3 regions of the Halomonas sp. AOP43-A1-21 genome follow, and region 1 is predicted to be linked to each of the others. Evidence: riboswitches for the same ligand, from Rfam matches in the RefSeq annotation. Region 1 holds a riboswitch; each other region holds the start of a gene.
The links. Region 1 has a riboswitch for thiamine pyrophosphate ahead of ACT3R7_RS13200 (SLC5/6 family protein). Riboswitches for the same ligand answer to the same signal wherever they lie in the genome.
Positions count from the first base shown of each region.

Region 1 (13,502 bases):
TATCTCATTAAGCTAGAAGCTATGTTTCATCAAGTCAGAAGCCATTGTGCTTGGGCTTATGATTGCGCTGACGCTTAGCCAAGCCTGACAGCGTTTAACTAGATATCACGGGCTCCTTTTTAGGAGCCCGTGCTGGTATAGAGTGTCTTAAAAGTCCTGCAGCAGGTTGAAGCTTTCCTCAAGCAGCTTTTCAATGGGGTTAAGCTGGCTCTCATGCAGAACCAGTAGCGAGGGCGACGCTTTTACCTGCCCGCTAAGCGGCACCAACAGTGCAAACTCACCCTCTTCCAGATGAAACTCATGGATTTCACGGGGGCCGTGCGGAGTTTTGCACTGTGAGCAGCGGTAGACATCGTCTTCCCCATATACCAAGCGGTGATACATTTTAAACAGCGTATAAAGGGCGAGCCCGCCTTCAAAGGCGGGCCAGCTTGCTGGCATTGTGCGTATATCATCGGCAAGCATTTGCCCTTCAGCTTTGGCGTCGGCGATAGCATGGGCGAGAGGGTCTGCTAGAACGGTCGGGTTTTCTGACGGGAGAGGGACATTTTGTTGCGCGGCCTTCTCAAAGTATTTTACAACCCGCTTAAAATCAGCCAGATCATGCAAAGCGTAGTCGGCATGCTGTAGGTCGTCTGGTTCAAAACCACCGTTTTCCCAGCCATGAATGACGCGAAGCGTCATGTCACCGCGTGCCATCGGTCGCGCCAACAGCATATAAAGCATTACACGAACGTGAAGCTGGCGCTCATCGGTGTTGTTTTCAAATGCACGATAAGGATCAGCAAATAGAGTATGGAGCCGACCTTGGGTATGCTCTTTGGCTTCGGTATACGACATGGCAATTTCCTATGCGCGCGCCATAGGTATATTCACACGGCGCTTTTGGCATTGATGGTTGTTATGGCGCGAACGGCAGTAAGCCAGTTTTATGCGGCAACGCCGCTATGCAGGTAATACTCCAAATTTTTATTAGTTTAAGCAACGTTGTAGCGAATGAATAGGAGAAGTAAGCCCTTTTCATTCTAGCTATTTAGCGCATAGCATACATAGCCGCAGGCGCGAGTGGGGAACATTGTCACTCAGTTTTGACGGTTCGTTGAATTTCAATCAGGATACGCTCTCAATTCACTGTCGCCAGGGGAGCCACATTGTGTGGCTGAGAATGCTGTTGCAGACCCTGGAACCTGATCCGGTTAGAACCGGCGGAGGAAGTGCGACATGCCATACCTAACGTCAGCCATGCTAGGCGCGGCGCTCTGCTGCTTTGCATTTTTAGGCTTTAAAGCCCGTGGGCGAAAAGGCTCACTAGATGACTATGTCACCGCGCGAAACTCACAAACCAGCACTACGCTAGGGCTCTCTTTTGTTGCCTCTGGGATGGGGGCATGGATATTATTTGCGCCGCCAGAAATTGGCGCCTTTGCCGGCCCGTTGGCACTGGCAGGTTACGCTCTTGGCTCTTCGCTTCCGTTTATCGTCCTTGGCCTCTATGGGCCGGCTATTCGCCGCGCTTTGCCCGAGGGACGCAGCATCGCGGAGTTTGCCGACGCTTGCTATGGCCGGGGCGTTCGCCACTGGGTAACGCTGGTTTCGGTGGTATACATGGCGTGTTTTTTGGCCGCTGAATTAACCGCCATTGGGGCGATTACGTCACTGCTATCTGACGTGCCGCCGAACTGGGTGATCATTGGCGTTACCCTCGCTACACTACTTTACACGGTAAGCGGCGGGCTGCGCGCAAGCCTTGCGACCGACCGCTGGCAGGCGTGGCTACTGGTTGCCCTGTTGATGATCGTTTCAAGCGTCACCCTGTGGCACCTGCCCGCAATGCCCAGTGGTGCGGTGCTGCCCTCCATTCCCACATCCAGTGCACTTAGTGTGTCGTTAACGCTGGTGATTGCGGTCACTGCGGCCAACCTGTTTCACCAGGGCTATTGGCAGCGAGTATGGGCTGCGCGTGATAATCAAAGCCTGGGGCGGGGCGCCTGGATGGGCGGAATTGCCACGGTGATCATCGTAATGGTGATTGGCGGTTTGGGCATGGTGGCGGCCATGAGTGGAATAGCGCTTGGTGAGCCCCCGATGCCTTTTTTTGCGCTATTGAATAACGTGCCCTCTTGGGTAGCCATGGTAGCCCTGGTGCTGGCGGTCACGCTGGTGGCATCGAGTGTGGATACGCTGCAAAGTGGTATTGCCTCGCTGATTGTGTCGCGCAGCGAAAAGCCTGGTGTTTCCATCACTCTCACGCGTTGGATGACCGTCTTACTTATGGTGCCGGTGGTGATTGTCGCGCTTCAGGGGTTGTCGATCCTACGCCTTTTTTTAATTGCCGATTTACTGTGCGCCGCCATTGTCGTGCCTGTTCTACTCGGTTTATGGCAACGCATGACGCCGCTTGCGGCTATTGGTGGCGGTTTGGCTGGACTAATGGGCGCTATCTTGCCGGGATGGATAGGTCAAGAAAGCCTAAGTGCCGGTATAATGGCTGCAAGCTTCCCCAATAGCGTTCCCACGCTCGGCCCGTTTTTAGGAGCGTTGTTAGCTTCCACTACGGTAAGCGTGGTGCTCGCGTATGTGACGAGCAATAAGGCGGTTGGGCAGTGAAAATTATTTCACGCTATGATGGACAAAACACCTACCGACCTGGGTGAAGTATTAAATGAGTTATCCTATACCGTCAGATGAGAAAGCACGCCTAGAGGCGCTTTACGAGCTTAAACTGCTCGATACGCCCAGCGAGCCAGTGTTTGACCGTATTACCCGGCTTGCCGCGAGGCTGCTTAATGTGCCTGGTGTCACGATTACCCTGATTGATGCCAAACGCCAGTGGTTTAAATCACGTGTTGGTCTGGATGTGCTTGAGACGCCACGTGATATCGCTTTTTGCGCCTACCCAGTTGCCGAATCTGCCCCTTTGGTCGTTGAGGATGCCTGTCTTGATAGCCGATTTGCGCAGAACCCACTGGTGGCTAAGCCTAATGGGGTACGTTTCTACGCAGGAATACCGCTAAAAACCACCAAGGGACTGGTGCTAGGCACTCTCTGTACGATAGATACCAAACCACGAAAACTCAGTAAAAGCGATTTTTCCACGTTGCAGGATCTTGCCGATATCGTGACTGAGGAAATCCAGCTGCGTGAGCGACTCAATCGTGAGAAGAAACAAAAAGAGGCCTCTCAGGAAGCCCTGATTAAACTTCATCATAGTCTTGAACAGCAAATCGAACAGCGTACACATGAGCTTAAATTGGTCATTGAAACCGCTTACGACGCCTATGTGAGCGTTGATGCAAACGACTGCGTATTGGACTGGAATTTAGCTGCCACCACCATGTTTGGTTGGTCGCGCGAGCAGGCATTGGGCAAGCCGATTAGCCAGCTTATACTGCCTGATGGCTTACCCTGTGAGGCTGAAAAAGGACCGGTGACTCATTTAGCACACCGATCAGATGGCAGTCGCTTACCGGTTGAGATTCGCTTTAAATCGCTCTCTTTTCACAGTAGGCAGTGGCGTAGTCTGTTTATCCACGATATCAGCGAACGCCAGCAGCTTGAACGCTTGCGTGACCAGCAGGCGCGCGAAGATGTACTAACCAAGTTGGCCAATCGCCGGGCGCTGGACGAACGCTTGCCTGACGCTATGGCTCGTGTGCGACGCTCACAAAAGCCGTTAGCCGTACTGTTTATGGATCTGGATAGTTTTAAGCAGGTTAATGATAATTATGGCCACGCGGTTGGCGATGAGCTGCTACGCGAAATAGCCAAGCGATTAACGGCCTCTGCCCGGGAAACCGACTTTGTTGTACGTTGGGCCGGGGATGAGTTTGTTCTGCTGCTTGAGGGCGTTGCGCTGGATGCGATCAAACCTATAGCGCAAAAGCTCATTCATACTATTGAACAGCCGCTGCTCATTGGTAAGGCCGTGTTAACCGTAAGTACTAGCATTGGCGTTGCGGTTTATACGCCGGGCGCAGATGAAACGGCGCAAGAACTCCTTAAACGTGCCGATGTTGCGATGTATGAAGCAAAACGCGCGGGTAAAGCTCAGGTATGCATATCATAGCTACGTATATCAAAGGTACGCATATCAAAGGTACGCATATCAAAGGTACGCATATCAAAGGTACGCATCGCGTAAGCTGCGTATTATTTTAAAGAATTCAAGGAAGAGTATGATTCGCAGCATTGTGACAACACCCGATGGCACCACTTACGAAGGCGACGAGCAGCTCTTTGCGACGTGGCAAACAATACCCGATAGCCACATTTGGATAGATATGCAGGGCGAAGACGAAGAGACGGTCGAGCGCCTGCTGGAAAAATTTGAGTGTCACCCACTGGCGATACAGGATGCTCATAAAGAGCGCCTGCCGCCTAAAATCGAAGAATTCGATAATCACACGCTGATTGTCTACCGGGGTATCTCTTCATTTGATGCCCAGCTTAATTTTGTCCCTCAGCAGGTGTGCTTTTTTATCGGCGAGCGCTTTTTAGTCACGCTACATTCAGGCCTTGCCATGAGCGTTGAGCGATTGTTAAAAGAGCATGGTAAGGCACTCTTAGCCAAGTCGCCTGAGCAGGTAGCGTTAAAAATCATGTATACCTCAGCCGGCTACTATATCGATAGTCTGCTTGAGTTTGAGTCGGAACTGAGCGATTTAGAGGATGAGCTGCTCGCAAACGGTAACGACGTATTAATGCGTAAGATTACTACTTATCGTTCTCGATTGGTCAAAATGCGCCGCGTGTTTAACTATCATAAAGGGATTACCCAAGAGTTAACGGCCTACGACTATCAGCATCTTCCCCGCGAAGAAAGCGAAACGCTGCATGCCATTAACGATGTGGCCGAACGTTTTGAACGGCTTTATACGCTGACTCAGATGTATTACGACATTTGCGGCGATTTGGTCGACGGCTATATTTCCATTTCATCGCACCAGCTTAATATCACCATGCGTGTTCTAACGGTGATTACCGCGATTTTTGTCCCCTTAACGTTTATTGCCGGTATCTACGGGATGAACTTTGAGTACATGCCGGAACTGGGCTATCGCTACGGCTACTTCTTTGTATGGGGCGCCATGGTCGGGATGGCTGTGGTGCTGATTTGGCTATTCAAGCGAAGAGGCTGGTTCTAGTTCAGTAGGCTTTTAAGCAGCGGCCAGAGTTTGTTATGGTCGAGCAGTTACCTTATTCCTTTGCATTAGGGAGCCTGCCCAATGACTGAATCTGCTGCTGTTCCTACCACGATGGCTGCCATGCTCTTGACTGGGCATGGTGGCATTGAAGAGCTGCATTACCGAGAAGACGTCGAGACTCCCAAGCCTGGGCCGGGTGATGTTCTGGTTCAGATAACGGCGACTGCGAAAAACAATACCGACCGCAAAGCCCGCGAAGGCCTTTATCCCACCAAGGAGAAGGGCGACGTTACTTCTTTCGCTATGGGCGGTACACCCACGTTAACCTTCCCGCGCATTCAGGGGGCTGACGTGGCGGGGCGGATTGTGGCAGTGGGCGAAGGCGTGGATGCCGGGCGAATCGGTCAGCGGGGTCTGCTTGATTTCAATATCTATGCCGATGAGCGTCGGGACATCAACCTGACCCCGGATTACTATGGCCATGGTGCTGACGGCGGCTACGCTGAATATGTTGCCGTACCGTCAGACCAGTTTCACCATGTCGTTAATCCTAAACTGCATGACGCCGAGCTTGCGTCCATGGGCATGTGCTCCTACCAGACGGCCTATCACATGATGACATCGGCCCAGGTCGAAGCGGGCGAGCGCGTGCTGGTAAGCGGTGCAAGTGGCGGTGTGGGCACCGCATTGATTCAGCTTTGCCGTATTGTCGGGGCCATTCCCTATGCGGTTAGCCAGCCCGATAAAGCCGATGCGCTGCTGGCGCTAGGCGCCGAAGCGGTGATTGACCGCGGCGACCTGCCTACGTTTGTGGATCGGGTGCTGGCCACTACCAGCGGTAAGCCGATTGACGCGGTGATGGATTTAGTCGGTGGTGATATGACCGATTTGTTTATCGACACCATGATTGTCGATATGCAGAGCCGCCAAACCTACCCACGTCTTTCAATTGCAGGCGCGAGTGGCGGTAACCTTAGCGAAATCATGTGGACGCGTATTTACCTTTATCAGGTCCAGATATTTGGCGTTTCTCACGGTACCCGGGAAGAAGCCGAACAGCTTATTGATTGGATTCGCCATGGTGAGCTCAAGCCGGTCCTTCACGCCGCTTTCAAGCTTTCAGAGCTGCATGCCGCCGAACGCTATTTTGTTAATCGAGGCAGCAATTATCTCGGTAAGATCGTCATCGTGCCCGATGCGCAGTGGGACGCCCATGGCGCTCCTTTTGCCCTAACGAACGCTCAGGAGCAACGCCCTTGAAAAATATCCATACACTTCAATTGATGGATACCCATGCAGGCGGCGATGTTAGCCGGATTGTAACGGGAGGGATTGATGCCCTGCCGGGGGCGACCGTACGGGAACAAATGGAGTACCTGCGCGACGATGCCGATGGCCTGCGCAGGCTGCTGTTGGAAGAACCTTACGGTATTCCAGAAATGTCGGTCGATCTGCTGGTACCCGCTACACATCCTGAGGCAGCGGTGGGCTACATTATTATGGAAGTGATGGGCTATCCGATCTATTCAGGCTCCAACACGTTATGTACTGCTACCGCCGTGCTTGAGGCTGGCATCGTGCCCAAGCAGGAAGGTATCCAGCGCTTTGCTCTGGAAGCGCCGGCAGGCCTGGTACACATAGAGGCGCGCGTGCATAACGGGGTGGTGGAGTCGGTTACCTGCGAAGGCCTGCCAAGCTATATTGATACCTACCGCGATACGATTCAGGTGCCGGGTATCGGCGCAGTGACGTACTCCATTGCCTATAGTGGCGGCTTTTACGCGCTAGTGGACGCCACCGAGCTTGGCTTTAAGCTGATTCGCGAAGAAGAGCAGGCACTTTCAGCCTGCGCGCATAAAATCGTGGAAGCACTGCAAGCCCAGCGCGGTTTTTCACACTACACGCTGGGCGATGTCGGCCCGCTACCGTTTTTGCACTTTATGGGGCCTGAAGAGCAGGTGGGTGAGGGCTATTTTCGCTCGCGCTCAACAACCTACGTGCACCCAGGCGTGATTTGCCGCAGTACCACCGGGACGGGTACTTCCGCCCGTTTAGCGCTGATGAACTATGAAGGCCGCCTCAACGTAGGCGATAAGCTTGAAACAGTGTCGCTGCGTGAAACCGGATTTATTGGTACGTTTACCGGAACGCATCAGGAAGGCGCGTATCAGGTCGTTGAAAACACAATTACCGGACGCAGCTACGTGCTTGCTCAGTCGGATATCGTGATTAACTGTGATGACCCGCTGGTGGCCTGTGGTGAGTTGCACCATATTTTGAGCGACCGCCATGCCGCTAAGTCGGGTAGCTAGCCTCGGCTCGCTATATACCCCTTCGCTTCTAAGCGCTCCCATACCGGGGCCTTTTCGGCCTCGGTCATTTGGCTCCAATAGGCAATTTCATCCAGCGTGCGTCCACAACCCTGACATGTGTTTGCCGGGTCTAACTGGCAGTGCTGAATGCAGGGGGAAAGCGGTCGGGAAACAATTGTCATGCGAGGCTCAATATACTGTGTAACGCTTATGAAGTGGAAACCTTACCACGTAGCGATTTGATTTTGCCTTTGCGGGTTTTATGGTCAACACGGCGTCGCTGGGAGCCTTTTGTCGGCTTAGTAGGACGGCGTACTTTCTGCTGCTTGGTCGCACTGATGATCAGTTCTTTCAAGCGCGTAAGGGCGTCTTCTTTATTAAGCTCCAGCGTGCGATAGCTTTGCGCCTTGATAATTACCACGCCCTCTTTACTGATGCGCTGATCATTAAGCGCCATCAAACGTTCTTTATAAAACGCAGGCAGCGTAGAGCGTAAAATATCAAAGCGTAAATGCACCGCTGACGCCACTTTGTTGACATTCTGGCCACCAGCACCCTGGGCTCGGATTTGGCTAATATCGATTTCCCAGTCGGCGAGGGCAACATGGTTGGAAATAGTGAGCATCCAGTCCTCTGTGTCACACGTGAGTTATAAGGCTAGCACAGTTAACACAGAGGAGCGTGCAACCGCGGGGGTCAAGAGGCGAGGTTAGTGACCGGCTCACCGCTAATAAAGGCATTTAAATTTGCAAAGGCATCGCCGAAATAAAGCTCATAGCTATCTTTTTCGACATAACCCACGTGAGGGGTCGCCAGGCAATTGGGCAGTTGAATGAGCGGATCATCATGCGTGGGTTCACTGTCGAAAACATCGACCGCCGCACGCCCGGGCCTGCCTGCCTTTAGGGCACTGACCAAAGCGCCTGGGGCAATTAACGGTGCGCGGCTGGTGTTGACCAGAAGGGCGGTGGGGTTCATGCGGGCAAGGTGATGTGCAGTGACTATACCGCGGGTCTCATCATTCAGGCGCAGGTGTAAGCTCAGCACATCGGCGCGTTGAAAAAGATCATCCTGGCTCTCGGCAACCGTTAAACCCGCCTCAAGCGCGCGTGCCTGAGTGCTTTCGCGGCCCCATACCAGCACGTTCATCTCGAATGCCTGGGCGTAGCGGGCCACTAGGCTGCCTATTTTTCCGAAACCGAAAATCCCCAATGTGCGTCCCTTCAGCCCGGTACCTAGCGTTTGCTGCCAGTGGCCAGCTTTAAGGTTGGCTACTTCTTCAGGTATGTGACGCATGGCTGATAGGATCAGCCCCCAAGTCAATTCAGCTGCCGCGTAGGGTGAGCCTTTACCCGCCATTACCGTGATGCCACGGCGCTGGCAGGCCTTGAGATCCACATGGGCTGCGCCGCCGCCGGTTTGGCTAATCACTTTTAAGTTGGGTAAGCGTTCCAGGAGCTCTGCAGTGATAGGAGTACGCTCACGGATGAGTACTAACGCATCTGCTGTCTGAAAGCGTTCGACTAGCGCCTCCAGATCGGTCAGCGTATCGTGATAAACCGTTACGTCATGCCTGCTCAGTGCAGCAAAGGCATTAAGGTGACGCACACAGTCCTGATAATCATCGGCAATCACGATCTTCATTGGCAGGTCCTTGGTCGGTGTAACATCATCATAAACGCAGCGCCGATAGCGTGCTGTTATAAAGTGATACTACCCTTACGTTTGGCAATCAAGGAGCAATGAATGAGCGACTATTTATTAGAGGATTCTCCGTTAAGCGCTGGGATTATTTATCGCCTGCTCTCAGGAAGTATCTGCCCACGCCCGATTGCGTGGGTAGCCACTCAAGGTACCAGTGGGAAGGACAATCTTGCGCCCTTTTCGTTTTTCAATGTGGCAAGCGTGACCCCGCCTGTCTTGGCTTTTTCGCCACTTCTAGATGGCAGCGGGCAGCCGAAAGATACAATTCGCAATCTAGAGGAATTGCCGGAATGCGTGGTGCATATTGGTAGTGAAGCGCTGATCGAAGCGCTGAACACAACTAGTGCCAGCCTGCCCAGAGAGGAAGATGAGTTTACGCTTGCAGGGCTTGAGAAAGCGCCAATGTCAGGCGTTTCAGTGCCGCGTATCGCAGCATCCCCAGTTGCCTTTGGTTGCAAGCTCTATGAGTTGATTCGCTTTGGCGACCAGCCTTTGGCGGGTACGCTGGTGTTGGCGCAGATAGTGTCTATTCATATCGATGACGCCGTATGGGATGGCCGTCATGTAGATATCGATTTACTCAAGCCTATTGGCCGGCTAGCGGGTAGTGACTACGCTCGTGCAACCGACCGCTTTGCTATTGAGCGCCCGGCTTAATCTAGCAAGCCTGCACTGAGCTATGTCTGAAGCTATTTCAGGTTCTATATCCGTTTCTATATCAGGTTCTATGTCTCGGGCCAGAACTGCCTGGTGCTTAGGTCAGAAACGCTTTCAATACAATTCTTATAAAGCAATCGCTAACTTAAGTATAAATAAGCTTTAGTTAAACTACCCCCTGCCGATACTAGTAGCGTGATATCCGTTTTTGGAAAGAGCGTTGTAATGGCGCTCAAGGTCGTCATTTATATCGATTTTTTTGGAAAATGAATACCTAACCCTTGCCCTAAGCGGTTATCCTTAGCCGCCTTATTAGAGGTGCTTTTTCAAAAAAAAGCAGACGTTACCTGTATAACTTCTGACACAAGCGAACACCCATAATGAAAAAGACTTTCAGTATCCGCGCCATGTTAATCAGCCTTTTCATCATGGCAATGCTGGGCGCGGTTGCGCTTGCTGCTACCGGTTGGTTTACCAATCAGCGGCTTATCAACTCCCAGCACACTATTACCGATGAGGTGCTTCCCCTTCAGGATGCCAGCCGCCGTTTGGTACTGACCATGGCCGCTTTTGGCCAACGCCATAGTGAGCTGCTCGCTGCAGAAGATGAGTCTGCACTGGAAAACGTCGTGTCTGAAGAGACACTTAATCAACGTTTTATGGATGCACGCGAAGCGCTGAAAGAGGACGGGGCTCAAGCGCAGCTGGCAACCCTCGATAGTCATTATAATGCGCTATTGGACGGTGATGCTGAGCTTGAAATGGTGCGTCAGGTTGAGCTTAATCTGAAATCGGAAATGGACGCCCAGCTGGGCAACATGGAAATGTTTGTGAGTAGCGCCATGAGTAGCGCGGAAGAGATCGCTAACGTTTCGGTGCTTAATCAGCAGCGCTATCAGCGTGATCAAAGGGACCTTATGGAGGCGTGGCGTGAAGATGACATGACCACGCTACCCACAACGATTCTGGATGGTTTGTTTGTTCAGGGCGCCAATATAGGGCGTTATAGTGCCGATGTACGTACGGCACTGGCGATGTTGGCAGGATATGGCCATCAAATGGTACAGGCGTCCAATAGCGGGATGCTTTCCATGTTACGTCAGCAGTTTATTGAAACGCAGTTTAGCCAGGTGCGTAGTTCATTATCCGCTATTCTCGATGCGCCTAATTCCGATAGAAATCAGGCGCGTATGGTCACTGCGCTGTCTGAGGTGGTCGACGAGCTTGAAAGCATCATGATAACCGGCCCCATGTCGGTGTCTATGCTGCGTGAGCAGCAGCTGGAGCTCAGTGAGCAGGTTCAGATAGCGCTTACGAATGTCGCAAGCGCTATGCAAGCAATGCAGCAAGCGCTAGGCGAGGTAGAAAACTACGCCGTTGCTCAGGCGGATAGTGCCGTTAACCGGGCTGAAGCCTTAGCAGCTACCGGTTTGACGCTGCTGATTGGCGTAACGCTTGGAGTTGTTACGCTACTGGCCATCTTTGGCTGGCGTACGCTGGTACGTGTTCTAGGCCCGCTGGTCGCCATGCGTCGTCAGATGGAAAATATTAGCGGTGCCGCCGGTGAAAATGCCGACCTTTCACAGCGCCTGATGTTACAGCGCAATGATGAAGTGGGCCAAACCGCTCAGGCCTTTAACCGGATGATGGATACGTTCGAAGGTATGGTCGCGCAGATTCGGGAAAGCGCTGAGGCCATTGCTGCGAGTAGCCGACAGATTGCCAGCGGCAATGAAAACCTCTCCCAGCGTACCGACCAGCAGTCCGCTTCGCTTGCGGAAACAGCGTCTAGCCTTGAGCAAATTACCTCGACAGTGAAGCAAACCGCCGATTACGCATACCAGGCCAAAGACGCCAGTGGCAGTGTTGATCAGCGAGCCCGCTCGGCAGGAGATGTCGCCAAGCGCACTACAGCCGCGATGAGTGACATTCGCGAAGCGAGCGAGAAAATCACCTCAATCATTAAAGCCATTGACGATATTGCCTTCCAGACCAACTTACTGGCGCTAAATGCCTCCGTAGAGGCCGCTCGTGCAGGCGAACAGGGGCGTGGCTTTGCGGTAGTGGCCCAGGAAGTGCGTAAACTTGCCGGGCGCAGTGCGGATGAGGCGGCGCAAATCCGGCATCTGGTCGATGATAGCGTGGCCAAGGTCAGCGAGGGTGAGGAGTTGGTAAATGCCTCCAGCACGCACCTTCAGGAAATTATCGATAGTCTCTCTGAAGTCACGCGCTACGTGACCGAGATCGCCGACGCAACGCAAGAGCAGTCTACGGGGATCGAGCAGATCAACCAGGCGATTTCCCAGCTAGATCAGGTAACCCACCAGAACGCTCGCTTAGTGCAGGATGCTTCAAGCGCGAGCCAGGAGCTTGATGAGCGTGCCGGTGATATGCATACGCTGGTTAGCCGCTTCAGGGTTAGCGACAGCGTTGGGCAAAATGCACTTTCATTACCGCAACATAAGGCACCGATGCAGTTAACCTAACCATCGCCGCCGTGCTTTCTTTCAGCGAACGTGTCTTAGGCACGTTCGCTGTGTTGCGTTTTAGGGGTTGATTTATAGCCGAGGTGCCTGCACCCATCAAGAGACAGTCATCCAAATCAAGGAAGTGAAATGACGACATTAGTGATTGGCGCCAACGGGCAGATCGGTAAACAGTTTTGCGAGCTGGCCAAACAGGCTGATGTGCCGATCAAGGCCATGGTGCGCAAGGATGAGCAAGCTGCCTGGTTTACTGAACGCGGCATCGAAACGGTGATCGCCGACCTTGAAGGTGAGCTTGAACATGCCTTTGAAGGCTGCGATCAGGTGGTTTTCACCGCCGGTTCTGGGCCACACACCGGCCCGGATAAAACGCTCATGATCGATCTGTTTGGTGCTATTCGGGCCGCCGATATTGCCAGTGAAAAAGGGCTTGATCGCTATATTATGGTGAGCGCTATTCGCGCAGAGCGCCCTTTGGATGCACCCGAAAAGATGCGCCCTTACATGGCTGCCAAGTTTGCCGCGGATAGCCACCTACGCTTTGCCAAAGTTCCCCACGTCATCCTCAAGCCAGGCCCCTTGACTGATGAGAAGGCAACGCACGGATTTGCCGGAACGATGCAGGCATCTCCTGAACAATCCATTACCCGGGCAGATGTTGCTCATGCCTTACTGCACGTTGTGAAAACACCTACGTTGAAAGATAAGGAGTTCACACTCTTGAACGGTAAGGAATCCATTAGTGACCTCGTGCACTAAACCCGAGCCCTTATTGACGCTCGATGCGCCTGTCGGCGTGATTGCCGACACGCATGGGTTGCTACGCGATGAAGCCCTCACTTACTTAACGGGGTGTGGGCTCATTCTTCATTTAGGCGATGTCGGCCAAAAGCCGGAAGATCAGTCCATTCTTGATCGCCTTGAGCAAATAGCGCCGCTGTTTGTGGTTAAGGGCAACATCGATACCGCTCCATGGGCCGAGTCATTGCCGCTAACCCATTCGCTTGACGTAAATGGTTGGCGGCTGCATCTGGTACATCGCCTTATCGATTTCGATGAAGCGACGCCTTGTGATGTGGTTTTGCATGGCCACTCTCACAAGCCGCGTAACGAGTGGCAAGAGGATCGCCTGCTATTTAACCCCGGCGCGGCGGGCAAGCGTCGCTTTAAACTACCTATTACGCTTGGCAAATTATGGC
Region 1 is NZ_JBQSWC010000022.1:32,994-46,495, reverse strand. It holds gene ACT3R7_RS13210 (CoA-acylating methylmalonate-semialdehyde dehydrogenase) at 1-16, shown strand, start outside; gene ACT3R7_RS13205 (hypothetical protein) at 148-840, opposite strand; TPP riboswitch at 1,130-1,232, shown strand; gene ACT3R7_RS13200 (SLC5/6 family protein) at 1,222-2,607, shown strand; gene ACT3R7_RS13195 (sensor domain-containing diguanylate cyclase) at 2,663-4,066, shown strand; gene corA (magnesium/cobalt transporter CorA) at 4,176-5,144, shown strand; gene ACT3R7_RS13185 (alcohol dehydrogenase catalytic domain-containing protein) at 5,226-6,404, shown strand; gene ACT3R7_RS13180 (proline racemase family protein) at 6,401-7,456, shown strand; gene ACT3R7_RS13175 (DUF1289 domain-containing protein) at 7,453-7,638, opposite strand; gene arfB (alternative ribosome rescue aminoacyl-tRNA hydrolase ArfB) at 7,665-8,081, opposite strand; gene ACT3R7_RS13165 (D-2-hydroxyacid dehydrogenase family protein) at 8,153-9,100, opposite strand; gene ACT3R7_RS13160 (flavin reductase family protein) at 9,203-9,817, shown strand; gene ACT3R7_RS13155 (methyl-accepting chemotaxis protein) at 10,198-12,303, shown strand; gene ACT3R7_RS13150 (SDR family oxidoreductase) at 12,433-13,062, shown strand; gene ACT3R7_RS13145 (metallophosphoesterase family protein) at 13,046-13,502, shown strand, end outside.

Region 2 (4,205 bases), on a different contig from region 1:
ATCGAGCTTGAACCGGTGCCCGGCACGCCGGGCTATCGGCCGATCATTACCGATCTGCGCCGGGTCAGTCAGCCCATTGTGCGTGTACGCGGCGATGACTATATAGAGCTTGGCGCCTCCTCCTGCCCCTGCGGATTTGCCGGACGCATCATTTACCCGCCCCAAGGGCGAGTGAGCGACGTATGGCGCTTCGCCCAATGCACCGTAACGCCGCCTCAGGTAGTCGCCGCAATGGAGAGTGCACTGGGTGGTGATGCACTCTGGCAGGCGGAGGCCCGGTTTGAGCGCGTGGTGTTGCATCTCTCGCCCCACTGCCTGGCCCGCGACGCCGAGCGTGCCAGCGCCACGCTTATCAGTAAGTGCCAATTGCCGGTGCCGGTTGAAGTGGTGCGTGACCTGACGGGCTGGCAAGGCCCCAAACGTCGCCGCGTAGTCAGCCATCATGGCTAGGCAGGTGTTGATTACCGGCGCGCGCTCGGTGGCGGCGCTTGAGCTTGCTCGTGATTTTTCCGCTGCTGGCTGGGAGGTGCACCTGGCGGACAGCGCCGCCGCGCGAATGGCACGCTGTTCGACGCTGCCCGTCCGGCTACATCGTCATCCCGCGCCTCGGCAGCAGGGCGGTGCGTTTCGTCAGTGGGTGAGGGCGCTGGTCGAGGAGTACCGTATTGAGCTGGTGATACCCACTTGCGAAGAGGTGTTCCATTTAGCGGCGCCCAGTTTGCATGACTGGCTGGGCGACCGACTAATGGCGCCTTCGCTCGAGACATTACGCACGCTTCACGACAAGCTCTGCTTCGCACGCCACTGCCAGCAAGCGGGGTTGCCGGTACCCGAAAGCCAGCCCATAGAGAGCGCCGACCAGCTCGCGACGTATCGCACGACCTGCCACGAATGGGTGTTTAAACCACGCTTTAGCCGCTTTGGTGATCGAGCGTTGATTGCCCCGAAGGCGGCTCGCTTTGCCCAGTTGTGCCTGGACCCCGCACAGCCTTGGATGGCTCAGGCGTATATCCATGGCGAAGAGGCCTGCTTTTACGCCGTTGCCCATCATGGCCAACTCACAGCGTTCAGTGCTTACTGCTCGCGCTGGCGAATGGCGGGCGGCGCCAGCTATGCGTTTGAGCCGCTAGACGCATCGCGCCATGCCAAGCTTCACACGCTGGCCATCCAGTTGGCGGCCAGCGCCAGGCTGCACGGTCAGTTCGCCTGCGATGCCATCTTTGATGTCAACGAGAGGCCCTTTCTACTTGAATGCAACCCGCGGGCAACCAGCGGTGTACACCTGCTTGGCGGCGCAGGGCACCTTGCCCGGGCGATGGGCGATGGTATACCGGCCCCCGATACGCCGCCCACCATACGCTACCTGGGCCCGGCCATGTGGCTGTTGGGCTTGCCTACGGCGCTCCGCCATGCCCGTTTGGCCCGTTGGTGGCGCTGCCTGCGGGCAGGCCGGGATGCGGTCTCTTCCCCAGGTGACCGCTGGGTACTGGTCGGTGCCCTGGCCGACGCGGCAGGCTTCGCGCTTAACGGCCTTCTTCACCAACACTCTACCAACGCCGCCACCACTCATGATCTGGAATGGAACGGCGAGGAGCTGCCCTGATGAGCTTTCCCCAAGCGGTGCTGGATGCGTGGCATCTGGTAGCCTTGTCTCGTGATATGCCGCGCGGAAAAGCGCGCAAGGTAATGTGCTGCGATACGCCCATCGCTCTTTTTCGGACTGACGAGGGCGTTGGGGCGTTAGTGGACCGCTGCCCTCATCGCAACTACCCGCTATCCGAAGGGCGTGTGATGAATGGCACACTGGAATGCCCTTACCACGGCTGGCGTTTTGCTCGCGATGGACGTTGCGCCGAGGTGCCGGGATGTCAGGTCGAAACCGCCTGCGATGCGCGCCTGGCGGCAACGCCATTGCGGGTACTGGAGCGTCATGGAGGGATTTTTGTCGCGCTCTCGGATGCCGCGCCCGCTGAACCAGCATTCCCACCGGATCTAGGCAATCCGGCGCTGGATCACTTCTGGTGGCAGCAGGGCACTTGGCGGGGGCGCGCCTTCGATGCCATCGAAAACGTGATGGACCCCTTCCATACCAATCACCTGCATCACGGCTTTATCCGTCGCCGTGATAAGCGTTTGCCCGTGGAACTCATTGTTACCAGCCATGGCAACGGAATAGATATGAAAATTGAGCAGACCCAGCCTGATACGGGCCTGATGTCACGGTTTCTCGAGCGCGACCGCTCGCACAGCGTCTCGCGCTACTACCCGCCCACCACGGTGCAGGCGCGCTGGGAAGGTGATACGCAACTGACGCTCTGCGTCACGGCGATTTTTACGCCGGCAACCAAGGACACCTTTACGCCCTTTGCCTGTTTTTCAACGCCTAACGGAATGGCGCCTGGCTGGCTCAAACAGGCTGCCATTCGTCTGTTTCTGGCCCCAGTCGTTGCCCAGGACCGCAAAGCCCTGGAACGTCAGCACGAGGTGATGAGTCACTTTGGTCAGCCAAAATTCATCTCAGGCCCAGGCGATATCCTGAAAACTCGCTTGCACCACCTCTGGATGGGCGAGACGCTGCCCAAAGGGGAAGACCCGGCCGTGAAGGTAATGCTTTAAAGAGGGCACGCGTTGCGACTATTCGGCCAGCGTCAGCCCCATTTGCCAGAAGTCGATTTCCAGACGGGTTGCATCGCGGAAAATTTTGCTGAGCTCATTAAAGCGAGCAGGGGTGACGTCGGCCAAGCGTGCGTCCAGCCATTCAAGCTCGGCGCGCATTGCGTCTTGAAACTCCTCGCCTTCGTACATGGCAATCCAGGCGTCATACGCGTTATCCCCACCGCGCACCGTAGTGCCCTGGGCGTTGAGCCAGTTGGCAATTTCACCGTAACCCACCAGGCAAGGCGCAAGCGCCACGTGTAGGTCGAGCAGATCACCACGATTGCCGGTATCCAGCACGTAGCGGGTATAGGCCAGGGTCGCCCGCGCTTCGGGCAGCTCGGCAAGCTCCTCTTCCGAAATACCCCATTCGCGGCAAAAGCCGATATGCAGCCCAAGCTCCACATCCACGATGGCTTTCATACCTTCATGAGCCTGGCGCAAGTCGGCAAGGGTGGGGCTTTTATAAGCGGCCAAGGCATAGGCACGGGCGAAATGAATCAAAAACAGGTAATCCTGCTTCAGGTAGTGGCGAAATGACGCTTCAGGCAGCGTAGCGTTGCCAAGCTTTTGCACGAAGTCGTGCTCGATATAAGCGCGCCAGTCGTCCTGGCAAGCGGTGGTGAGATCGGTAAAGCAGTAACCCATACATCCTCCAGAGTAGTGATCCGAAGGGCAGGCGAAAAGATCGAGGAAATGGCGCGGAGGGTGGCTTGCGATCATGAGAGAGCTAGCCGGCGCCATCGCTTGATCCCTACGCCGGTACCCGCGCTGCAAACTTATGTAAGCAACAGCGCATTAGCCGGATCAGGTTCAGCGGGACCAGCGCTTGGCGCTCTAAAAGAGCATGCCCTACGCCATCTCAGCCGGATTCACCGGCACCCCGTCAAGCAGTATCCAGCGCAGTGTAGGAGGCGAGTGGGGGAGATGCAAGAGAGCGGAGGAGGGTGCTACGTGTTAATTTGAATTGATTATGTCTATCAACACTCATCATTAAAGCATAATGCAATCAGGAAGTACCGCCATTGACTACTGATAACAAGACGGGTTGGGAAGCCTTCTATTGCGCCAATCAGATGCGAGCCACCTCGCCGCTATTACGACGCGCTTTGGGGGAGGAATGCTTACCCAAAGGCAACGGCCATGCTATCGATTTAGGCTGCGGAGGCGGCATCGAAACCGCGCTACTGCTGAAGTCGGGTTGGAAGGTGTTGGCTATCGACAAAGAGCCCAACGCCATTGCGCGAGTTGAAACACTGAAAGCTGAATTACCCAGCCCTGATCCATGCGGGGCTAAGCCTACCGTTCTGCGAGCCTACGCATTTTCCCGCGTTATGGAACATGATCCTTTCAGCGCTTGAGCCGGGAGGCTTATTTATCGGGCACCTCTTCGGTAACCGGCACGAGTGGGCCAAGCATTCAACAATGAGCTTTCATTCGACACAAGAAGTAGAAGCCCTTTGCAACGGTTTGGAGGTCGAGCTTTTTCGCGAAAGCGAAGGTGAGGGCGGGCTGGTAACGCACCACTGGCATCGGTTTGATCTGATTTT
Region 2 is NZ_JBQSWC010000038.1:1,340-5,544, reverse strand. It holds gene ACT3R7_RS17800 (cell division protein FtsA) at 1-450, shown strand, start outside; gene ACT3R7_RS17795 (ATP-grasp domain-containing protein) at 443-1,603, shown strand; gene ACT3R7_RS17790 (Rieske 2Fe-2S domain-containing protein) at 1,603-2,616, shown strand; gene tenA (thiaminase II) at 2,635-3,303, opposite strand; TPP riboswitch at 3,390-3,551, opposite strand; gene ACT3R7_RS17780 (methyltransferase domain-containing protein) at 3,681-4,016, shown strand; gene ACT3R7_RS17775 (hypothetical protein) at 4,081-4,205, shown strand, end outside.
Region 2: linked by a shared signal. The riboswitch ahead of tenA (thiaminase II) and the one ahead of ACT3R7_RS13200 (SLC5/6 family protein) in region 1 are both predicted to bind thiamine pyrophosphate.

Region 3 (13,502 bases), on a different contig from region 1:
CTGGTCGACATTACCCGCCGACTGGCGGCTTCGCCTTCATTCAATAGTGTGGCATTAAGCGCACGGGCCACATCCAGTGTACGCGGCGCAGTCAACGTTTTGCTTTGCGGCACGATGCCAATTAAATGGAAGCTTTCGGTGGCAAGCGACGGCGAGTAGCGACGCAGCTCGGCAAGTACGGGTTCTTCAAGCTGAGGCTTGATGGTGCCGGGGGCTGCTGAAAGATCATCTTCCTGCCCATAGGGCAGATTTTTCATACGCATTAAAATGCAGCCCAGCGTGCGGCTGGAGCTAACTCCCCCGAAGCTGCGCGCATGCATATCAAGCTCGTCAGCAAGCGCTTGGGGGTCGTGTAAATCGCCCGTACCGACCAGAATAATGCGCGCATTGAGTGCATGTGCCAGCTGGGCGTTAGTCTGGGTGGCATAGGTGGTATGTTGGGTCGGCACCACGCCTTCTACCACAACCAAGTCCAGGGCGTTGTTATCGCGCTCGGCCTGCTGTACTACCTGATCATAAAGCTCCACCACGTTTTCCATCAGCTCATCAATCTGGTCATCGCGCAGCAAGCGTTCCAGTCTGGATTGAGAGATAGGCGAGGGTGGGCGCTGGTTTAAGGTACGCGATACCAGTGCGGTTGAACGATCAAGGCCGGGCCCATTCAGCTCGTTTTGCATAAATGGTTTTAAAAAGCCGGCTTTTAGGCCGATGGTGTCGAGTGCCTGAATTAATCCTAAACAGGCCGAGGTTAAGCCGGCGCCTACGCTGGTGGGCACTAACAGGATGGCTTGAGGTTGGGCAGGGGTAGTCATGCTTGAGCCTCCACACACTGGCGTGTTTCCATCGCGATACGGCCTTCCTCATCGGTAGGAATGACCCATACTTCAGGTCCTGCATGATTCTCGCTGTCCAGTTTGCCTTCTTTTCCGCGTATCATCGCTGCGTTGCTCTCCTCATTTAGGGCAAAGCCAAAGTGGGGCAAGAGGCCGATTACCTGGCGGCGCACAGTGGGGGAGTTCTCACCGATACCACCGGTAAAAATGACCCCGTCCAGCCTAGGTAGCGCACAGGAAAGCGCGGCCAGTGATTTGGCAATGCGATAGCAGAAAACGTTCAGTGCCAGCAGGGCGCCTTCATGGCCGTTTTCTGCGGCTTCCTCAACTTCGCGCATATCATTGGTCAGTCCAGAGAGGCCCAGCAGCCCGCTTTGCTTGTTCAACACGTCATCAATTTGCTCCAGCGACCAGCCCAGTTGGCGGTGCAAATGCGCGTGCAGCCCCGGGTCGACATCGCCACTGCGGGTGCCCATCACCAAGCCCTCCAGCGGTGTGAGCCCCATGCTGGTGTCTTTACTCTGATTGTTCCATATCGCGCAGGTCGAGCAGCCGTTGCCCAGATGAGCGGTTAGCCAGCCGCCAGCGCCGCGTTCACTAAGCGTGGCCGCACGCTGGCTGACAAACGCGTGGCTGGTACCATGAAAACCGTAGCGGCGAATACCGTGCTGGGCGTACAGACTTTCCGGCAGGGCGTAGCGGTAAGCCGTGGGCGGCAGACTTTGATGAAACGCGGTGTCGAATACCGCCACCTGAGGCAGCTCGGGAAACACCTTTTGGGTAGCGGCGATCCCGGCCAGATTGGCAGGATTATGCAAAGGGGCCAGAGCCGCAGTGCTTTGAATGGCGCTGACTACGCTCTCATCAATCAACGCGGCCTGAGTGAACTGTTCGCCACCATGAACAATGCGGTGGCCGATGGCCGCAGGGATACGTCCTTCCAGGCGCTCTAAAATAGCGTTTAACACTTGCGTATGGTGGGCATTGGGCAGTGGCTGGTCAAAGCGCTCACCGGCACTATTCTTACCTTTTAAGCAGGCATCGGCACTGCCCAGACGCTCGGCCAGCCCGGCCAGACGCGGCGCATTCGGGTCTGAGTCGATCAGCGCGTATTTAATCGAGGAAGAACCACAGTTAATGACCAGCACCGGTGCATTCATAAAAATATCCACCAAGAAGAAAGCTGAAGTTTGGACCTAAGTTTAATACGCGGCAAGCGGCATCACTAACAGAGGGTATTTGTTTAGCCTTCTATGTAAAATACAGGCATGTTTGGCTATTTAGCCCCACTTATTCTGAGCTTTGGTACCTATGTCCGCATCGTCGCTACCCACCCCGTTGCCTCGCCATCTGGCCATCCTGTTAATGATTACGGTTGGCACCATGTTTGCTGCTAACCATGTGTCGGCACGGTTAGCTTTTGATAACGGGACGGGTTTGCTGCTGGCCGTGTTAACCCGTTCGGGGTTGGCCTGTGTGATTCTGTTTACTCTGGTACTGGTGCAGAAAAAACGCCTCTGGTTGCCATCCGGAACATGGCGCTGGCAGTTGGCCGTGGGCGTGCTTATTACCATTCAAAGCCTAAGCCTCTATTCTGCCGTGGCACGGTTGCCGGTGGTGATTGCTTTACTGCTGGTGAATACCTTTCCTATTCAGTTAGCGCTGTTGAGCTGGGCATTGGGGGGGGCGCGGCCTACGCTGCGTAGCTGTATCATCATGGGAACGATATTAATCGGGCTTGTCGTGGTGCTGGATATTCCTACCTGGCTTTCCAATGCCGATGCAATGGGGCCTGAATGGGTGGCCGGGATTGGCTTTGGCTTGGTCGCCGCCTTCGTGTTCGCCTGTGCGTTATGGATTACCGAGCATCGCTTAAGTCAGGTGGGCAGCACCCTGCGAAGCCTGTTAACCATGCAAACGGTATTTTTCGCCATGATCATTGGCGGAATTTTAGGCGCGGTGCCGGGCGGGATGAGCCTACCTGAAAATAGCCAGGGCTGGCTGGGTCTGGTGTTTCTGGCGCTGCTCTATGCAGGCGGGTTTTCAACGCTGTTTATTTTCGTGCCGCGCCTGGATATGGCACGCAATGCCCCGGTGATGAATATCGAACCCGTTGCATCGTTAGTGATCGGCTATTTTGTCCTCGGGCAGATGCTTAGCCCAAGCCAGCTGGTGGGTGGAGCGGTGGTGGTGAGTGGTATTGTCGCGCTTAGTCTTTCCAAACAGCGCTAAACGTTGCGTTCTCTTTGCACATCGGCCACAATACGCAGGTGTAAGGAAACACTGTTTTTTAACTGAGGTTCAATGACTATGAAGATGACCGTATTATCACTCACCTCTGCAGCACTCCTGGTTGGCACGAGTGCATTCGCGGCATCGGCACAGGCACAGCAAGCGTTTGGTTACCCGGAAGGTTATATTGGCGGCGACGCCATGGCTTGGAGTCTGGATCCTGACCGCGGCTCCTCGCGCGATAGCGTAGGTCTACGCTTACGCGGTGGCGCTCAGTTTAACGATTATTTTGCTCTTGAAGGTCACTTGGGTACGGGCGGCTCCGATGGCGGCGCCGAACTCGATTACCTGGTAGGTGCCTACGCAAAAGGTATCGCCCCTATTGCGCCCACCGCACGTCTGTATGGCTTGGTAGGTATGACCGAGGTGGATTTTAACCTCGATCGTGAAAGCGGCTTCTCTTATGGTGCGGGCGGCGAGATTGATGTAGCCAATAACTTATCGATCAACGCTGATTACATGCGCTATCTGGATAAGTCCAACTACGATTTTGATGCTGCCAGCATTGGTTTACGCTACCGGTTCTAATAGCGCTTAACAGCGTTAATGTACTCAAGCCCCAAGGCCATTTGGTCTTGGGGCTTTTTATATCTGTAGCGTTAAGCGGCTAGCCTCTTAACAGGAAGATAGTCGCTTTATTGTTAGCTTGCTAATTGTTTGTTAGACTAAGGTATTCAACGATACCTGCGCGAGTAGACGCGCAAGCGGCCTGTCAACGGCGGCGAGAAATAGCGAGTTAATACCCCATGTCCCCTGATCAACGCTTTGCCCTCTGGGTAAAAGTGGCGCTGGCTGCTTTTGCCCTTTTATTCGCCTACTTTCTGGTGGCCGACAGCTTTATGCCCATGACACCTGAAGCGCGGGTCATGCGCCCGGTCACGCGCATTGCCCCGGAGCTTAGCGCGCCGGTCAGTGAAGTAGTGGTTCGCGATCATCAACAGGTCGCCAAGGGCGATGTGCTGTTTCGCCTCAACCCCGAACCCTTTGAGATCGCGTTAGAGCAGGCAAGGCTTGAGCGAGAGCAGGCCCAGCGCGAAAACACTCAGCTTGAAGCGGAACTTGCCGCCGCACGCGCCATGTTAGCGTCTGCCCAGGCAACCGCTGAAGAGCGTGCAGGTGAGCGCCGCCGTGGGGAAGCGCTGATCGGGCGGCAGAGTATTTCTCGGCAGCAGTACGATCAGCAGATAGCCGCCGAACATACCGCCCAGGCGGAAGTGGCATCCGCGCAGGCCAAAATCGAAAGCCTGGAAGTCCAGCTGGGCGAAGAGGGCGACACCAACCTGCGGCTGCGCCAGGCGGATATCGCGCTGGACAGAGCCCAGCTTGACGTTGCCCGCACCGAGGTACGCGCGGTAGAGACAGGCCAGGTTACCAATCTGCAGCTACGTGCGGGTGACTACGTGCAGGCGGGCCAGCCGGTCATTGCCCTGGTCAGCCAGCGTGTGGATATCATCGCCGACTTCCGCGAGAAGAGCCTGCGCCATGTGCAGCCTGGCGACGAGGCTGCCGTAGTGTTTGACGCCTGGCCTGGGCATATCTTTGAAGGCCGGGTAAGCGCCTTTGATGCTGGGGTACGCGAAGGCCAACTGGCCGCCGACGGGCAGCTGGCGGATATTCCGACGTCTGATCGCTGGGTGCGCGACGCTCAGCGCCTGCGTGTTCATATTGCCCTGAACGAGCCGTTATTGGCGCCGCCCCCCAGCGGTGCACGCGCCACAGTTCAACTGCTGCCCGGCGAGCATCTGTTGGCCCACCCGTTTGCCTGGCTACAGACGCATCTGATCAGCTGGCTACACTATGTCTATTAAGACGCGGTTTGCTAAGATCAGATTTACTAAAACCAAGCCTGCGCCGAAGGCTCACGCTCATCCTGGGCTAAACGAAAACGGCCTGCGCCAATGCCTGCGCGTAGCGGGCGGCGGCGCGCTAGGTTTCGTCGTAAGCCAGGTCATGGGCTGGAACTATGGGGTCTTCTTTACCGTATTTCCGATGTTTCTACTGGGCATGGTGCCCATTCTGAACGCCAGCATCATTCGCCAGTTTCTGGCCAACGTCTCGCTTAATGCGTTGGAAGTCAGCGTAGTGATGGGCCTGCTCAAGCACATGCCGGTGGTCATGACACTGGTAGTGCTGTGCATGTTCCTGTTTCGCTTCAACCTGATGGCCAAGGGTCCGCTGTTTTTGTTTGGCGCCAACGGCGTGCTTACCCTGAGTATCCTGCTGCATTTCGCAAGCTACCCAAGCGTCGATTTAAGCGATCTGCTTGCCTCCAACGTTGTGGCAAGCGTACTGGCCGTGTTCATCGCCATGCTGATGCATACACTGTTTCCCGACGTGGAACCCCGCGAGCCGCCGCCAAGGGCCAGCAAGCCCCAGGCGCAGATACGCCACGAGACGCTGATCGGCGGGATTACCGCCACGCTCTCGTTCATCGTGTTTCAGGTGTTTGACCTGCAAGGATCACTTTCGGCACAGATGGCGACCATTCTAGTGCTGTTTGCCATGGGCTATGCGGGGGCCCGGGTATCTGCGCGCAAGCGTGCCATCGGTACGTTGCTGGGCTGTAATCTGGCGCTGGTCATGCAGCTTTTACTGTATACCCAGAGCAATCACTTCCTGCTGGCTATCCTGCTTTACTGGCTGGGGCTCTTGCTGTTCGGCCGCGAGCATATCAAGGAAGGCGGCGGCTCGGGCATCGGGTTTGGCGGGCTTACTACGCTTGGCATTTTGTTTGGGCAGTCGCTCGGGCCTAACCAGGACCTGGTATATAGCGCGCTATACCGCTTTTCTTCGATGAGCGTGGCGCTGGTGGCAACGCTTTTGGTTATGGCATGTTTACATGCTTTGCTTAATAGCTGGGCACCCACAAAAATATCTATAACAAATTGAGGCAACTTTTTTTAAAAAGACTACTCTGATAATGCAACTGCGATGTTAAAGACAAATGAATGTCTCCTCGCACGCAGCGTATTTCCCTACTAACGGATTAGAGGTTTATGTCATGAGTGGAAAAGACGATAAAGCAAAAGGCGCAGCTAACAAGGCCGCTGGTAAAGTTAAAGAAGCCGCTGGTAAAGTGACCGGCAGCGAAAAAACCGAGGCCAAGGGCAAAACGCAGCAGGCTAAAGGCGAAGCTCAAAAAGGTAAAGGTGAGGTTAAGGAGAACCTCAAGAAAAAGTAATTTTACCGTGTTAGCATAATACGTCGACAACAGGGGCCATTGGCCCCTGTTTGTTTTTTGAACTATCTACGCGTTTAAGCTTTACGGAGAAACGAGTTCTACAGAGAAGCTCATTTCAACGCCCGCATCACCCACTTCCATCCAGTACTCCATATTCTCGAAAGTATTGCCATACTGCCTAAACAGCTCGATATCAGACTGTGATACTTCCGGTGATGGCGACTTTTCCATTATATCGGCCAGTGAACGGTAAAACTCACCCGTCAGATACCCATAGGCCAATAAGTCACGTTCGGAAACAGGAGCATCAAGCCCTTCCTGGAGAAGCGCTTGGTCGCTGATACCAGCACCCAGTACGATGGCGGTATCAGACATAGCGGCATAAATCGCCGGTGCTTCTGGCGGCAACATCATGCTTTCTATTTTCTGGGGTTCTCCGCCAGGTGCTAGCTCAAGAGCCTGTAGTTCTGGCATGAAGGTACTGATGGTGGATAACAAACCCATCGGATTTTGAGAAGCAAGAGTCAGCATGCCGGCAATGACAGGCTCGCCATTCACCATTTTTAGATTATCAAGACGCGCATGGAAACCCGAAAGCGACGGACCAATCATCATGGTAATTGGGTTGTTGATCGCCATGCTGATATCTCTCCAGGAGTTGTTCAAGTCCTGTAGCTCATCACAGCTGAAGGGGGTTTCACGCAATTCCCGTGCATATTTTTGGATGGTCTCGATAAGCACAGGAAGGTCCAAATTCAACCCAAAGTTGGCCATGCCTGCAGAACTGCCAAGCCCCGGCACCTGGGTGGTCAGGCCACGCAGGTCGCTGACAATTCCCTCATCGGTTCTCAGGATGAAATTCGTCTCCACGCGATCAGTATTATACTCGCTTATGCCCATTGCTAACCCAGGGAAACGGCCGGTGAGACGGTCAATATCGGCTTGGCAGCCAGACAGATTCAGCGGCTCTTCATCAACCGCTTCCATCAGCGCCAGCGTACCAGGATGTGTAGGTGTGCTCAGTTCATCCAGCAGGCGTGAAGAGGAGAGTAGTCCAGCACCGTAAGGTGTGAAATCATAGCGCTGTTCCAGCTCTGCCAATGCGTTGGTATCGTCAATATTGCTGTCAGGTAGTGTTTTTCCGAGCACTTGGTCTAGTAGCTCATCACTGGCATTTTCCGGTACTACCGATACGATCAGCTGCTGGTCCTTAATGACCAGAATTATCTTGAGTTGGCCTTCAGGCGTCAGAACCCAGTATTCGGTATCATTGGTAGTTGCCTTGCTCAGGGTAATATCGGCTTTCGTCAGGACGCGCTGCAGCGTGGTGCGGAAAGCTCCTTCATCCTGCAGCTCCATGCGCAAGACAGGCAAGATGCCCAACCCATAAAGCGCAGCCTGGGGACTCATTTTCATGCCGAGCGCATGGACATCTTCAATTGACTCTACACCGATCAGCTCTTCACCCAAGGCGATGGCTAGCGTCATGAATGTATATAGAACGTCATCGTCTTGAACATGAGGCAATGCAGCGCGCATTTCATCAAGGTCAGACTCAAAGGAAGTCATGGGCTGAGTGCTCTGATAGATAGCAAAGGCTTCCTGTTCCGATAGCGTTTCACGCGATGCCATGAAGTAGGGCGAATCAGCCGGAATATATTTCAGCATGGGAGCCGCATTGTTTTTCGGTGCTTCCTGATGTGAATCTGTAGCTGCTGGCTCGTTATCATCGCTGCAGCCGCTGATCAGGCCTGCACTGATCAAAGCAAGAGTAATCGCTATCGAAAGTTTGGTCTTCATCTGAAATCCGTCTTGTGTATGACAGGTTTTAATTTTAGGTTCGCCATTACGAACAGAACCCATGAAAATGAGAACCATACACGAGTGTTACTAAATTATCTTTAGGTTGAGTGTGTAAAAATATTTCTTAGCCGTAATTTTAATACTTACTTAACTAATTCATTAACCGCTGACTCAGATCATGTTGGTCGGCGTTAAGAATTAAAAAGCGTGCCGTTATTACGCTTGTTATAAGTAAACATAAAAATGGCCCTTGAGATTTTTGAATCCCAAGAGCCATATTCAAACGCTATGATGTCAATAACACCGCTATCTTATACTTCCTGGTACAGCTTGCTGCCTTCCTGGCGAAACTTCTCCGCCTGTTCCTCCATGCCGCGCTTAACTGACTCCGCGTCGCTTGCGCTGTCCGGCGTGCGGTCGCGGTAGGTATCACGGACTTCCTGGCTAATTTTCATCGAGCAGAACTTGGGCCCGCACATGGAGCAGAAGTGCGCGACCTTCGCCGAATCCTTGGGCAGGGTTTCATCGTGAAATTCACGCGCGGTGTCCGGGTCCAGCCCCAGGTTGAACTGATCTTCCCAGCGAAACTCAAAGCGCGCCTTGGAGAGCGCGTTATCGCGCCGCTGGGACGCCGGGTGGCCCTTGGCCAAGTCCGCCGCGTGGGCGGCAATCTTGTAGGTGATAATGCCGGTTTTTACATCATCCTTGTTGGGTAGGCCGAGGTGCTCTTTTGGGGTGACGTAGCAGAGCATTGCGCAGCCAAACCAGCCGATCATCGCAGCCCCAATGCCCGAGGTAATATGGTCGTAGCCCGGTGCGATATCAGTGACCAGCGGCCCAAGCGTGTAGAAGGGTGCTTCATCGCAGTACTCAAGCTGCTTATCCATGTTCTCTTTTACCAAGTGCATGGGCACATGGCCAGGGCCTTCAATCATTACCTGCACATCGTGCTTCCAGGCAATATGGGTCAGCTCGCCCAAGGTTTTCAGCTCTGCCATTTGCGCTTCGTCGTTGGCATCGGCAATCGAGCCGGGGCGCAGGCCGTCACCCAGTGAGAACGCCACATCGTACTGCTTGCAGATCTCGCAGATCTCCTCGAAGTGGGTGTAAAGAAAGCTCTCTTGATGGTGGAACAAGCACCACTTGGCCATAATCGAGCCGCCTCGGCTGACAATACCGGTTACCCGGTTAGCGGTCAGCGGCACATAGCGCAATAACACGCCCGCATGAATGGTGAAGTAATCCACGCCTTGTTCAGCCTGCTCGATCAGCGTATCGCGAAACACCTCCCAGGTCAGGTTCTCAGCCACGCCGTTAACCTTCTCCAGCGCCTGATAGATCGGCACCGTACCAATCGGCACCGGCGAATTGCGAATAATCCACTCGCGGGTTTCGTGAATGTTTTGTCCGGTGGAGAGATCCATGATGGTATCTGCGCCCCAACGGATGCCCCAGGTCATCTTGTCGACTTCCTCTTCAATCGACGAGGTGACCGCCGAGTTGCCCAGGTTACCGTTGATCTTGACCAGGAAGTTACGCCCAATAATCATCGGCTCACTTTCCGGATGGTTGATGTTGTTGGGGATAATCGCCCGGCCGCGAGCGACTTCATCGCGCACAAACTCTGGCGTAATCTCCTCCGGAATACTGGCGCCGAAGCTCTGGCCGCGATGCTGGTGGCCCAAGATTCGCTCCACCTCGGCATCGCCCAGCGCTTGGCGGCGCTGGTTCTCGCGCAGGGCGATAAATTCCATTTCCGGGGTGACGATGCCCTGGCGGGCGTAGTGCAACTGGGTGACATTCCCAGGCCGCCCGTCCTTTGTAGAGAGTGCCCGGCGCGGCGTGCGTTTTAAATCGAAGCGCAGTTGGGCAAGGGTCGGGTCGTTGGCGCGGCGCTTGCCGTACTCCGATGACAGCCCCTCCAGAAATTCGGTATCCCCGCGTTCCTCAATCCACGCCCGGCGAAGTTCTGGCAGGCCCTGGCGCAGGTCGATCTGTGCTGCGGGGTCGGTGTAGGGGCCGGAAGTGTCATACACCAGCAGCGGCGGGTTTTCCTCATCAATGCCGGTGGTCTTGGTGGGCGATAACGTGATTTCACGAAACGGCACGCGGATATCCGGGCGTGAGCCTTCAAGATACATCTTGCGCGAGCCGGGCAGCGGAGTAATAGCCGCAGCATCTACCTCGGCGGTTTCGGCAAGAAAGTGAGTCGTTTTAGCCATGAGTGTTCTCCCTATAGAGCGAGTAGGGAGGACAAGCGGGGAGAGACAGGGGCAGAACGATATTTGCCTGTAATATCTGCATGTCGCTTGATCCCTACGCTGGTCCTAACCAGATCAGGTTCAACGGGATCAGTGCTATTGAATCGGCACCATCTCAGCCGGCGTTACCGGCACCCCGTCAAGCGTTACGCACAGCCACAGGCTGCGCTAAAAGCAGTTTGGTTCAGCACTGAGATGGAATCAAGTCATTTAGTGCGGGCTAATTTTATGAGTAGCTTTGTCGCTTTTAGACGAAAGTACGGTTTAAAGTAGGTCAGCGAACTGAGTAGACGGAAACCGATGACTAGCGATTTTGCCATTGTGGGATGGGGTAGTTACCGACCCAAATATCAACTTACCTCCCTTACCCTTGATCATGAGCAGGGCTTTGCTCCCGGCTGGACCGAGCGCCAGTTTGGCATTGCTGTTCGCCACGTCGCTGGCAGTGATGAAACTACCTCTATGATGGCAGCCAGCGCAGCCCGAGAGGCACTGGCTAAGGCAGGGTGGGGTGAAAAGCTGCCTGATGTGATCATCGGCGGGTGTGGTGTGATGGAGCAGCCCATTCCCTCTACGGCCGCTCTGGTGCAGTATCATCTTGGTCTTGGGTACTCTGGCGTACCCAGTTTCGATGTCAATCAGACCTGCCTCTCCTTTATAGCCGCGCTGGACGTGGCTGCTATGGGCATTGCCTGTGGGCGCTGGAAGCGGATACTCCTGTTCGCCAGCGATATCGCCTCGGCGGGGTTAAACCCCAATGATCCCAAAACGCGCGCTATTTTTGGCGATGGCGCAGCGGCGTTGGCGATCGAAGCAAGCGACGATCAGCAGCAGGGGCTATATGGAAGTGCATCGGTCACCTATGGGGCACACCATGGCCTTGCCCAGCTACGCGCGGGCGGCACCAGGCTGCGCATCGAAGAGGGCTTCGAGGCGTTGAAGGAAGGTGCTTACTTCAAAATGGATGCCTTCGGAATTTTCAAGGCATCTGCCAAGACGCTACCTGGCGTCATCGATAAAGCCCTGGCGCAGGCTAATATCACCCGCGACGAGCTGAGCTGTGTGGTCTGCCATCAAGCTAGCGCGCCGGGCGTCGAGCATGTGCGGCGGCTATTTGCACCGCGCAGTGAGCGTGTGATCAATATCTTTGCCACCACCGGCAACCAGATTGCTGCCTCTATTCCCACTGTGCTTGCGCATGCGCTGACCACTGGTGCGGTCAAGCGGGGTGATTATCTTTTACTGCTGGGCACGGCGGCAGGCATAAGCGCCAGCGCTATGGTGCTGCGCGTATGAGTCGGCGTCTCTTGATCACTGGAGCCACTGGTGGGCTTGGCATGGCATTGGCCCGTGAGGCGCTATTGCGCGGGCACGAAGTTCGCGCAACCGGGCGCTCACACGCCGCAGGCGAGGTATTGACGGCACTTGGGGCTGAGTTTATCGCGGCGGATTTGACACACCCGCAAACCGATCTGGCGCAGTTTGTGGCAGGCATGGATAGCATCGTTCATGCCGCTGCCTTGTCAGCCAGCTGGGGGCCGAAAAAAGCCTTTGAGCGCCACAACGTGACAATGACCGAACAGTTACTCAACGCTGCGGCGCAGAGCGGCGCGTTACGCTTTGTGCTGGTCTCTTCGCCGTCGATTTTTGCCGCCTACCGCGACCGCCTTCTGATTGACGAGCAGAGCCAGCCCGCGAAGCCGCCACTCAATCACTACGCGCGCACCAAACTTGCCGCCGAACGGCTCGTTCTGGCGCCGCGGCGCGACGCTCTGCATTGTTGTGCCATTCGCCCCCGCGCGTTGGTCGGCCCAGGGGATCGCGTGATTCTCCCCAAACTTGCCGAACTGGCCGGGCGCTCGCGAGTGCCGCTACCCAGAGGAGGGCGAGCGCTGATCGAGCTGACCGACCTGCGCGATGCGGCATGGGCAATTTGTGAAGCCGAAGCCCGCACGCCACAACTTGCCGGGCAGGCGATCAATATTTCCGGTGGCCAGCCCGTTACGGTGCATGACGTGGCTTATCGGCTGGCCAGGGCACTGGGCAAATCCCCACGGTTCATTTCATTACCGGTAGGGCTAGCCCGTACGATGGCCGTGCTTCAGGAGCAGTGGGGAATGCTGACCCGCGCCGAACACGAACCGATGTTGACTCGCTACAAGTTGGCCACCCTTGCCTATTCGCAAACCTTTGACCTGGCGCCCGCCCGACACCTGTTGGGCTATCAGCCACGCTTTGATGCCATGGCCACATTGCTGGCGCAAGCGCAGCAGCTAGCTTTGCAGGAGGCTTCATGATTCGCGTTGGTTTTCGGTGGCTGGCGCGTGGCCTTTGCCGCCACCCCGAAGCCGCAACGCTCTCCGGCGGGCGTTTCAACCCGGTGGATTTTCCCGCGCTAGTAGGCGTGATTGAACATCCCACCCGCGGGTTGTTGCTGTTCGATACCGGCTACGACCCTGCATTTCTGGAGGCGACGACCCCTTTCCCGGAACGCTTCTACCGCTGGGCGACGCCAGTTGAGGTGGGCGCGGAACACGCCTGGCATACCTGGCTTGCCGCCCATGGCATCAACGATAGCGATATTACTGCGACCATTATTTCGCACTTTCACGGCGACCACGTTGCCGGCATGCGCCACTTGGCCGAGCGGCCCATCTACTGCGCCCGCGCTGGATTGACCGAGCTGCGCGCGCCCGGGCGTTTCAAACGGGTGCGTCAGGGGTTGCTTCCCGCGCTGGTGCCTCAGGCCGCTGATGCCAACGCCCGTTTTTTTGAAGAAGCCCCCGCGGTCACGCTGCCCAGTGGCTTTGCACCCTTCAGTGAGGGGCGCGATATTCTTGGCGATGGAAGCCTGTTGGCCGTCGAGCTGCCTGGGCACTGTGTGGGGCATTGGGGGCTGGCGCTGCGCACCACGCAGGATCAGCTCATACTGCTAGCCGCCGATGCCGTGTGGCTCGGCAAGTCGATTCATGAGCGCCGCCCGCCGCCACGGCTGACCACCGCGCTGTTGGGGAACACTCGCTGCTATCGGGCTACCCTTGCCAAGCTATGCGCTGCCGCCGAGCACAACACTGAACTTACCATTCTGCCCTCGCATTGTGCCGAGAGTGCGCAACGCTTTCGAGAGTCCCA
Region 3 is NZ_JBQSWC010000038.1:6,330-19,831, reverse strand. It holds gene pta (phosphate acetyltransferase) at 1-812, opposite strand, end outside; gene ACT3R7_RS17855 (acetate/propionate family kinase) at 809-1,993, opposite strand; gene ACT3R7_RS17850 (EamA family transporter) at 2,145-3,065, shown strand; gene ACT3R7_RS17845 (porin family protein) at 3,144-3,653, shown strand; gene ACT3R7_RS17840 (HlyD family secretion protein) at 3,872-4,933, shown strand; gene ACT3R7_RS17835 (DUF2955 domain-containing protein) at 4,923-6,014, shown strand; gene ACT3R7_RS17830 (CsbD family protein) at 6,127-6,306, shown strand; gene ACT3R7_RS17825 (hypothetical protein) at 6,388-8,106, opposite strand; gene thiC (phosphomethylpyrimidine synthase ThiC) at 8,421-10,331, opposite strand; TPP riboswitch at 10,406-10,519, opposite strand; gene ACT3R7_RS17815 (3-oxoacyl-[acyl-carrier-protein] synthase III C-terminal domain-containing protein) at 10,671-11,666, shown strand; gene ACT3R7_RS17810 (NAD-dependent epimerase/dehydratase family protein) at 11,663-12,667, shown strand; gene ACT3R7_RS17805 (MBL fold metallo-hydrolase) at 12,664-13,502, shown strand, end outside; gene ACT3R7_RS17800 (cell division protein FtsA) at 13,502-13,502, shown strand, end outside.
Region 3: linked by a shared signal. The riboswitch ahead of thiC (phosphomethylpyrimidine synthase ThiC) and the one ahead of ACT3R7_RS13200 (SLC5/6 family protein) in region 1 are both predicted to bind thiamine pyrophosphate.